4 regions of the Mangrovibacter phragmitis genome follow, and region 1 is predicted to be linked to each of the others. Evidence: predicted binding sites of a transcription regulator. Region 1 holds the regulator's gene; each other region holds the start of a gene.
The links. Region 1 encodes PhoB, which activates phosphate uptake and scavenging genes when phosphate is short. Its sites were predicted from a motif close to CTGTCATAAAACTGNCNNAT; they were not measured.
Positions count from the first base shown of each region.

Region 2: MPHASIOC01_RS02585 (phosphoethanolamine transferase) is a predicted target of PhoB. The motif match lies at 987-1,006, and genes of this name have one in related genera.
Region 3: pstS (phosphate ABC transporter substrate-binding protein PstS) is a predicted target of PhoB. The motif match lies at 1,326-1,345, and genes of this name have one in related genera.
Region 4: kdgR (DNA-binding transcriptional regulator KdgR) is a predicted target of PhoB. The motif match lies at 768-787, and genes of this name have one in related genera.

Region 1 is NZ_CP134782.1:4,341,120-4,343,324, forward strand. Features, by position in the region: gene phoR (phosphate regulon sensor histidine kinase PhoR) at 1-885, opposite strand, end outside; gene phoB (phosphate response regulator transcription factor PhoB) at 908-1,597, opposite strand; gene sbcD (exonuclease subunit SbcD) at 1,850-2,205, shown strand, end outside.
Region 2 is NZ_CP134782.1:555,881-558,085, reverse strand. Features, by position in the region: gene ldtB (L,D-transpeptidase) at 1-81, shown strand, start outside; gene mntR (manganese-binding transcriptional regulator MntR) at 155-634, opposite strand; gene mntS (manganase accumulation protein MntS) at 816-944, shown strand; gene MPHASIOC01_RS02585 (phosphoethanolamine transferase) at 1,171-2,205, shown strand, end outside.
Region 3 is NZ_CP134782.1:5,746,874-5,749,078, reverse strand. Features, by position in the region: gene pstC (phosphate ABC transporter permease PstC) at 1-119, opposite strand, end outside; gene pstS (phosphate ABC transporter substrate-binding protein PstS) at 190-1,233, opposite strand; gene phoU (phosphate signaling complex protein PhoU) at 1,370-2,071, opposite strand; gene pstB (phosphate ABC transporter ATP-binding protein PstB) at 2,189-2,205, opposite strand, start outside.
Region 4 is NZ_CP134782.1:1,586,060-1,588,264, reverse strand. Features, by position in the region: gene MPHASIOC01_RS07540 (MFS transporter) at 1-701, opposite strand, end outside; gene kdgR (DNA-binding transcriptional regulator KdgR) at 879-1,670, shown strand; gene MPHASIOC01_RS07530 (YobH family protein) at 1,719-1,961, opposite strand; gene mgrB (PhoP/PhoQ regulator MgrB) at 2,118-2,205, shown strand, end outside.

The sequences.
Region 1 (2,205 bases):
GCTCAAGGTTTGCGCTTCACGCTCCACCAGACGCAACATCAGAGGAACATCAATTTTATCAGTAAGACTCAGCGCTGGCGCCGCTTCAATACGAGATAACGTCAGCAACTGGCGTACCAGACCTTCCATGCGGGAGGTTTGTTCACGCATCGTAATCAATGCTTTTTCCCGCACCACGCCTTCCAGTGGCTGGTCCTGCATCATCTCGAGATAGCCCTGCAGCACTGTCAGTGGTGTACGCAATTCGTGGCTGACATTGGCAAAAAAGTTACGCCGTGCACCCTCAAGTTGATGCATCTGAGTCACATCACGCACCACCATCAGCCACTGGCCGTCGGTATAAGGCATGATACGAAATTCAAGATGGCGGCCATTGTTCAACACCTGATTGAAAGGACGCGCAAAATCGCGTTTTTTGATGTACTGGTTAAATTCCGGGTAGCGCAGCAAATTAACAATATTTTGCCCGTTATCATCCGGCCAGCGTAAGTTAAGCAACTGAATAGCTAGGCCATTACACCAAAATATGGCACCTACTTCTGTCATCATTACCAGTGCATCTGGTAATGACTCCGCCCCACTACGAAACCGCTTGATCAGGTTACCCAGCTCTTTGCGCCGCTTTTTATTGCGCATCTGCATCTGGTGAATACCATACATCAGCGGCTCCCAACTCCCGGAGCCTGTTGGTGGCGTCATACTGCGATCAACCCATAGCCACCAGGAAAGACGTAACAGATTCCAAAAATGCCAGACAAGCAGGCCTGTCACACTCGCCAGTAAAAACCAGGGGAGATAACCAAAGAACGCCCCCAGCAATAAAGCAGGTATGCAACACAGCGCCAGTTCAAGTACCAGCCTTCGCCATGACAACCGTTCAAGCACGGGTCATACTCCATCCAGATAATTAAAAACGGGCTGAAAAGCGATAACCCGTACCGCGAACGGTTTGAACCATACGGTCATGCCCACTGAGTTCCAGTGCCTTACGTAAACGGCGAATGTGAACATCTACCGTTCTGTCCTCAACGTAAACATTCGTTCCCCATACATGATTAAGGAGTTGTTCACGGCTGTAAACCCGTTCCGGGTGTGTCATGAAAAAATGCAGCAACTTAAATTCTGTCGGCCCCATATCCAGTGGGTTCTCACCAGTCATTACCCGGTGAGAAGACGGATCCAGGCTGAGCCCCTGAATCTCAATCACTTCTTCTACTGCCATAGGAGAGATACGGCGCATCACCGCTTTAATACGCGCGACCAGTTCTTTGGGTGAAAACGGCTTGGTAATATAATCATCTGCCCCAATTTCCAACCCTCTGACCCGGTCCTCTTCTTCACCGCGGGCCGTCAGCATGACTACCGGTATATCCCGCGTCATCGCTTCACGTTTCAGGTGCTTGATAAACTGAATCCCGGAGCCGCCCGGCAACATCCAGTCGAGTAAAATTAAATCCGGCCAGGGTTCGTTGAGCTGGTTTACCGCACTGTCATAATCTTCCGCCTCAACAGCCTGAAAACCATTTTGTTCGAGCACAAAACACACCATTTCACGAATGGGTGCTTCATCTTCCACAACCAGAATTCGTCTCGCCATAATCAGCCCTGTAAATATATACAATAATTTAACGCGGCGTCATTATGCGTCAGTTTTATGACAGTTTTATGAAAAAAATGACCATTACATGACCTGTCATATCATTTTATGACAAAGCGTTTCCTTCTGCTGCAATACAAGTCGCAACGCATATTCTCACTGGAATCCGCTACGCAGCTTACGACAACACACCTGCAACTTAATGCGTCACATGTATATAATCACCACTTCGCTTTCTGACCGGGACAGGTTATGCGCATTCTTCACACCTCTGACTGGCATCTGGGACAAAATTTCTATACCAAAAGCCGTGCTCCGGAACATGCAGCCTTTCTAAACTGGCTAACCGAAATGGTTGAACAGCACCAGGTTGACGCCGTCATTGTAGCAGGCGATATTTTCGATACAGGCTCACCGCCCAGTTACGCGCGCGAATTGTATTACCGCTTTGTTGTTCAACTCCAGGCAACCGGCTGCACACTTGTCGTGCTGGGCGGCAACCATGACTCCGTCGCCACACTGAACGAATCGCGTGAATTGTTGGGCTACCTCAATACCTGGGTTATTGCCAGTACATCAGATACCGAAGCCCCCATTTTATTACCGCT
Region 2 (2,205 bases), 2.0 Mb from region 1:
ACTAATGAACCCGACGTTAACCAGGAAGTCCTGAGCCAGGCCATTGAGCAACGCTCTGGTATGCCTGTTCGCCTTAACTGAGGCTATGCGGCGTCTCTATAAAAATAAAGCTAAAGCTAAAGCGGCCTGCGGGCCGCTTTTTTATTACCCGTATTCAGCAAGGTTCCTGCTCACTCTGCTGTTGTTGGGTAAAACGCGCAAATGCCGCGAGGGTTTCTTCACTAACATGGTGCTCCATGCCTTCCGCATCTACCCTGGCAGTTTCAGGGCTTATCCCGAGCGCTAATAAAAAATGTTCCACAATGTGGTGGCGCACCCGGTTTTCCTGTGCCAGAGCTTCACCTTCTGGTGTCAGAAAGATACCGCGCCAGGGAATCTGCTCTATCAACCCCATTCCGGCAATGCGCTTAAGCATTTTTGCGACAGTTGGCTGAGAGACCCCTAAACGGGCTGCCATATCAACCTGGCGAGCTTCGCCCACTTCGCGAATTAAATCAGAAATAAGCTCAACATAATCATCAACCAGCTCTCGTCGGTGCGCCTCCCGAACCTGACGAAAACCCTCAACATGTTCCTCAACATTAACTAATTGAGTGGCGCTATCCGTATTATTTTTTCCGGCGCGACGGACCATAGTGATTCCTCTTTCTTTCGCGATGGTGTCATCACGGGGCTGTCATTGTAATCCAGCCTGTCCCTGACGCAAAAAAAACATAAATAGCCATAGCTATATAATATAGCTCATGCTATATCTGTATATAACACAACCAGCATGGAAAGTTGGTAACGCTACTGATGCCACCAGGGAGGCCACAATGAATGAAGTAAAGAGGTGCCTAAACGTGTTCAGTCATTCTCCTTTTAAAGTACGCCTGATGTTATTGCAATTGCTGTGTGAGCGGCTTAGCGGCTCCCATCGAGATTGCGACGACAAACGCGCCTGATAATTGTTTATCTGCTGTGGTGAATCAGCCAGTTAACGGCGGCTGTCATATTATTGTCAAATTTGTAACCCTCCTCTCAAAACGGACACCTCTGCCCCGTTGAAGTTAGCCCTGCAACGCTTTATCTTCGTCTCACCTTGCATAAGAAAATCTGATACATGAAACAGCAAGGTATACCTACACCTTTCCGCCTGGGTCGCAACGGCGTTTCTTGATGTCATAACTTATGAGCTTTATTACTAAAGACACACCCGCCATTACACGTTTATCGTTTGATTTCTGGCCATTATTTTATTTTGTTCTGGCTTTTTTTATTAATACATCCATGGGCTATGGCATCAGTTTTTTCTATACGTTTGCATTTGCTTCTCTGCTCATTGCTCTTCATACACTGGCCCCCAGATGCCAGAAATTACTTATTCTGATATCTGGTCTGCTTGCCGCATTCTACTATCCATTTGCCATGGTTTGGGGTGCTCCCAACTTCAATACATTATTGGCTCTGCATGCCACAAATATGGAAGAGTCGACCGAAATTTTGACGCTCTTTCCGTGGTACAGTTACGCCGTCACTCTCCTCATTTTTTCACTCACGGTATATGCTCTGCGCAGGCCGATAAAAGCAGCACAACCAAAACGTTATGTTACTGGTATTTGTTGTGCCTTCAGCCTGGTGTGTATTTTTATTGCTCCAGTGCAAAACCGGGTATACGGGGGGGTTTTCGCGCTGAAAGATACCGGTTACCCGGTAGCAAGATTTGTGAAAGATGTCGCGGAGAATAACCAGTCAGTAGTACGCGAACTCAAACGCATGCAGCGACTCTCCGCACAAAAAGATACCTGGCAGATTACGCAAGTGGCAGCACGCTACCATATCTATGTTCTGGTCATTGGTGAAAGTGCACGCCGTGATGCATTGGGTGCGTTTGGCGGTCAATGGGATAACACGCCTTTCGCAAGCCACGCCAATGGCGTCCTGTACTCCGACTACATATCTGCAAGCGCATCAACACAAAAATCGCTTGGGCTGACGCTAAATCTGATTGAAAACAGTAAGCCGCAATACCAGAACAATATCGTTACACTGGCTAATCGCGCTGGTTTCCAGACATGGTGGTTTTCTAACCAGGGTAAAATCGGGCAATATGATACACCCATCGCCAGCATTGCCCGTCGTGCAGACGAAGTGCAATTTCTCAAAGATGGCGATTTTGAAGATAACAAAAATAGTCAGGACACTTCACTCCTGTCTCTCACGGCT
Region 3 (2,205 bases), 1.4 Mb from region 1:
GAGACAATAATGCCACCCAGCAGAAATAACACAATCAGCGCAGCCAGTCTGACCAGTGCGCTGAAGATCATATCGCCCTTTTTGCCTGGGGGATTAAACGCAGGCTTTGTTGCAGCCATATATTACTCTTCTGATTGAGCCCGGAAAGCCAGCTATTATGCTGATTTTCCGGGAAAGGTAACATCCAAATTACTGATACAACGGCTTACCGTTGCTGTCTTTTACGCTGGTTTTCCATGCCGCGCGAACCTGCTCGACAACGCTGTCAGGTAAGGTTGCATAGTCCAGGTCTGTAGCCTCTTTACCACCTTTTTTATAAGCCCAGTCAAAGAACTTCAGCACTTCAATACCGCTTTCAGGTTTCTTCTGCTCTTTGTGAACCAAAATAAAAGTGGTAGAGGTGACAGGCCACGCATCAGCCCCTTTTTGATTAGTCAAATCCTGTGCAAAGGATTTGCTCCAGTCAGCCCCTTTAGCCGCATTGGAGAAGCTTTCTTCCGTTGGGCTAACAGGCTGACCATCTGCTGACACCAGTTTGGTGTAAGCCAGATTGTTTTGTTTGGCATAGGCGTATTCCACATAGCCAATTGCGCCAGGCAGGCGCTGTACAAATGCAGCAATACCATCGTTACCTTTACCGCCCAGACCAGTTGGCCACTTGACGGTTGTTCCGGTACCGACTTTCTCTTTCCACTCAGCATTGACTTTTGCAAGGTAGCTGGTGAAAACAAAAGAAGTGCCAGAACCATCCGCACGGCGAACCACTGCGATATTCTGAGCGGGCAGTTTCATGCCTGGATTGAGTTTGGCAATAGCTGGGTCATCCCACTTTTTAATATTGCCCAGATAGATATCGCCCAGTGTTTTACCATCCAGCACCAGTTCACCAGATTTAATACCCGGCAGGTTTACAGCCAAAACAACACCACCAATCACTGTCGGGAACTGGAACAAACCTTCTTTTTCCAGCCTTTCATCAGACAACGGGGCGTCAGATGCACCAAAGTCAACGGTATGAGCAGTAATTTGTTTTACACCACCAGATGAGCCAATTCCCTGGTAATTGACTTTGTTACCGGTTTCTTTTTGGTACGTGTCAGCCCATTTTGCGTAAACCGGTGCAGGAAACGTAGCTCCGGCTCCGGTCAGGCTGGCTGCTGCTAATGCAGAGAAAGCGCTCAGAGATAAGGTCGCGGCGACAACAGTTGCGACAGTGGTACGCATAATGTTCATAATGTCTCCAGCAGAGGTATTGAATCTGTTTTCTATTTAGAATGATTACGGTGTGCAAAATAGGACAAACAGATGACAGTAAAATGTATTAAATATTACAGTTTTATGACAACGAAAGATTTGGCTGTTTTTATCCTTATAGTTTATCCAGTTCGTCACCACCAACATGACGGAAATCCTGACCTTTAACGAAATAGAAGATAAACTCACAAATATTCTGACAACGGTCGCCAATACGCTCGATAGAACGTGCACAGAACAACGCAGTCAGAACACTGGGAATAGTGCGTGAATCTTCCATCATGTATGTCATTAGCTGGCGCACAATGCCTTCGTATTCCTGATCCACTTTTTTATCTTCACGATAAATACGCACCGCCTCATCAATGTCCATACGCGCAAACGCATCCAGTACATCGTGAAGCATTTGCACAGTGTGGCGCCCTAACGATTCCAGGCTGACCAACAAAGGCTGATGCTGCTGGGAAAACTTCTCCAGCGCTGTGCGGCAGATTTTATCTGCCACATCGCCAATACGTTCCAGTTCAGCAATGGTTTTAATGATGGCCATAACCAGACGTAAATCACTGGCGGCTGGCTGGCGTTTGGCGATGATGCGCACACAGGCTTCATCTATCTCCACTTCCATCATATTAACTTTTTTATCGCCTTCTACTACGTTTTTTGCCAGTTCGCTATCCTGGTTGTGCATTGCTGTAATGGCATCGGAAAGCTGCTGTTCAACCAGCCCACCCATCGCCATCACCTGGGTACGGATATGCTCCAGCTCGGCATTAAACTGACCAGAAATATGTTTGTTGAGATTGAGGTTATCCATTCAGAACTCCTTTATGCCCGACAGGCTTTGTCAGATTGCAACACACTTGCTTTACAGCAAAGCGGTGATAACACCGCCAAATGGGTTGCTTTTTCAGTTTCAACACTGCCAGACAAATCAACCATAACGGCCAG
Region 4 (2,205 bases), 2.8 Mb from region 1:
GTAATAATCCCCGCCTGTTGCTGCGCAAACCCGCTTAACGCGGTAATCAACAACCCAAATGTCAGAGCGTTCATGATTGCACTGGGTAAGTCGAAGCTTTGTTTTCTGACACCTTGCGGATTGGGGGGTAAAAAACGGATAGCCAGCAACAGGGCAATAATTCCGGATGGAACGTTGACATAAAACAGCCAGTGCCAACTGGCGACGGAGAGTATTGCCGCAGCGACAGTTGGTCCTGCCGCCGCAGAGACTGCGACAATAAACGAATTAATCCCCATGCCGCGCCCTAACTGATACTGTGGGTAAATAAGCCGAATCAGTGCAGTGTTTACGCTCATCAGAGCTGCGCCACCAATTCCTTGCAGGACACGCGCTGCTGCAAGCATTTCAAGGTTGGGTGAAAGGGCACATAAAAACGATGTGGCAGTAAAACAGACCAGCCCGGCCTTGTAGACCCGGCGGTAACCAAACATGTCACCCAAAAAGGAGAATGTGAGTAAACTAATGACAATCGCGATTTGATAGGCGTTGACTATCCAGATAGAGGCCGCCTCAGAGGCATTCAGGTCACGGGCAATGGTGGGCAGGGCAACGTTGGCAATTGCGCCATCCAGGACGGCCATCATGATACCAATCGCTATTGTGGCTATTGCGCCGTAACGCTGGGGTAGTGGCAGGCCATCAGAAAGTGTTTTTTCCATAGAAAAATGTGAGCTGTACCGACATTGTAATGATAGTGCACATTATAACATTTATATATCTGCTATATGTCGCAGATTTGTAACGAATAAGCGATGACTCGTTGCGGGCAAGTTGTCATCCACATATACTAAAAAAAGGTTCTGAATTTTATAAAACATGCGCGATAGAGGTGATTAATGTCAGTGGCAGATCTGGATAAACAGCCTGATTCTGTATCTTCAGTGCTGAAGGTGTTTGGTATTCTTCAGGCGCTGGGTGAGGAGCGAGAGATTGGTATCACTGAACTGTCGCAACGCGTGATGATGTCAAAAAGCACAGTATACCGCTTTTTGCAGACCATGAAGTCGCTGGGTTATGTTGCCCAGGAAGGGGAGTCTGAAAAATATTCTCTGACCCTTAAGCTGTTTGAACTGGGGGCAAAAGCGTTACAAAACGTCGACCTCATTCGTAGCGCTGATCTGCAGATGCGGGAAATTTCCCGTTTAACGAAAGAAACGATTCACCTGGGTGCACTGGACGAAGACAGTATTGTTTATATCCATAAAATCGATTCAATGTACAATCTGCGCATGTATTCGCGTATTGGCCGCCGTAACCCGTTACACAGTACTGCCATTGGGAAAGTGCTGCTGGCCTGGCGCGATCGCGATGAAGTCTTGTCGATTCTTGAACATGTCGAATATACCCGCAGCACTGAGCGGACAATTTCCAGTACCGAAGAGTTACTTGAAGTGCTGGAGGTGGTCCGCAAACAAGGCTTTGGGGAAGATAACGAAGAGCAGGAAGAAGGGCTGCGTTGTATCGCTGTGCCGGTATTTGACCGCTTTGGTGTGGTGATCGCCGGGTTGAGTATTTCGTTCCCAACGTTGCGTTTCTCTGAAGATAAACTGCATGAATACGTCAGCATGCTGCACAATGCTGCGCGCATTATTTCCCAACAAATGGGTTATAACGACTACCCATTCTGAACAGCTCTGAGATGTGATAAACGCACCGGGTAGTCGGTGCGTTGTTGATTATCGCCCGGTATCGATAACTTCGTCAGTTTTACGTAACAGAGGGCAACTGGCGACACCAAAAAAATTGTTGTCAAGGTGCAGATACTGCGCAGACGTAATATGCCGGGCCGTCAGGTAGTTACACTTAATGCCAAGCCCGGCGGCATTTTCATGTGAACCAATTAATAAACCATACCCACTCACCAGCAGACCTGCCCACAATACCGCAAGAGCAATAACTAACCGAATAATCAGGCGCATAAAACCTCTTTCTCATTGATATTATTCCAGTATCATCAATTCTTAAGGGGAATATGACAATATGATGAATCTGAAAAGCGTATCCTTTCTGTAGAGATGCTTGGTTTAAGATTAGCATGCTACCTTATTACCAATGTTCGATGACTGGAGAAGATGGTGAGAAAATACCGATGGGTACTCCTGGTGTTACTACTGTTAGCCTCGTTGCTGGTGTGGTTACAGGTTTTTAACGTGATGTGCGACC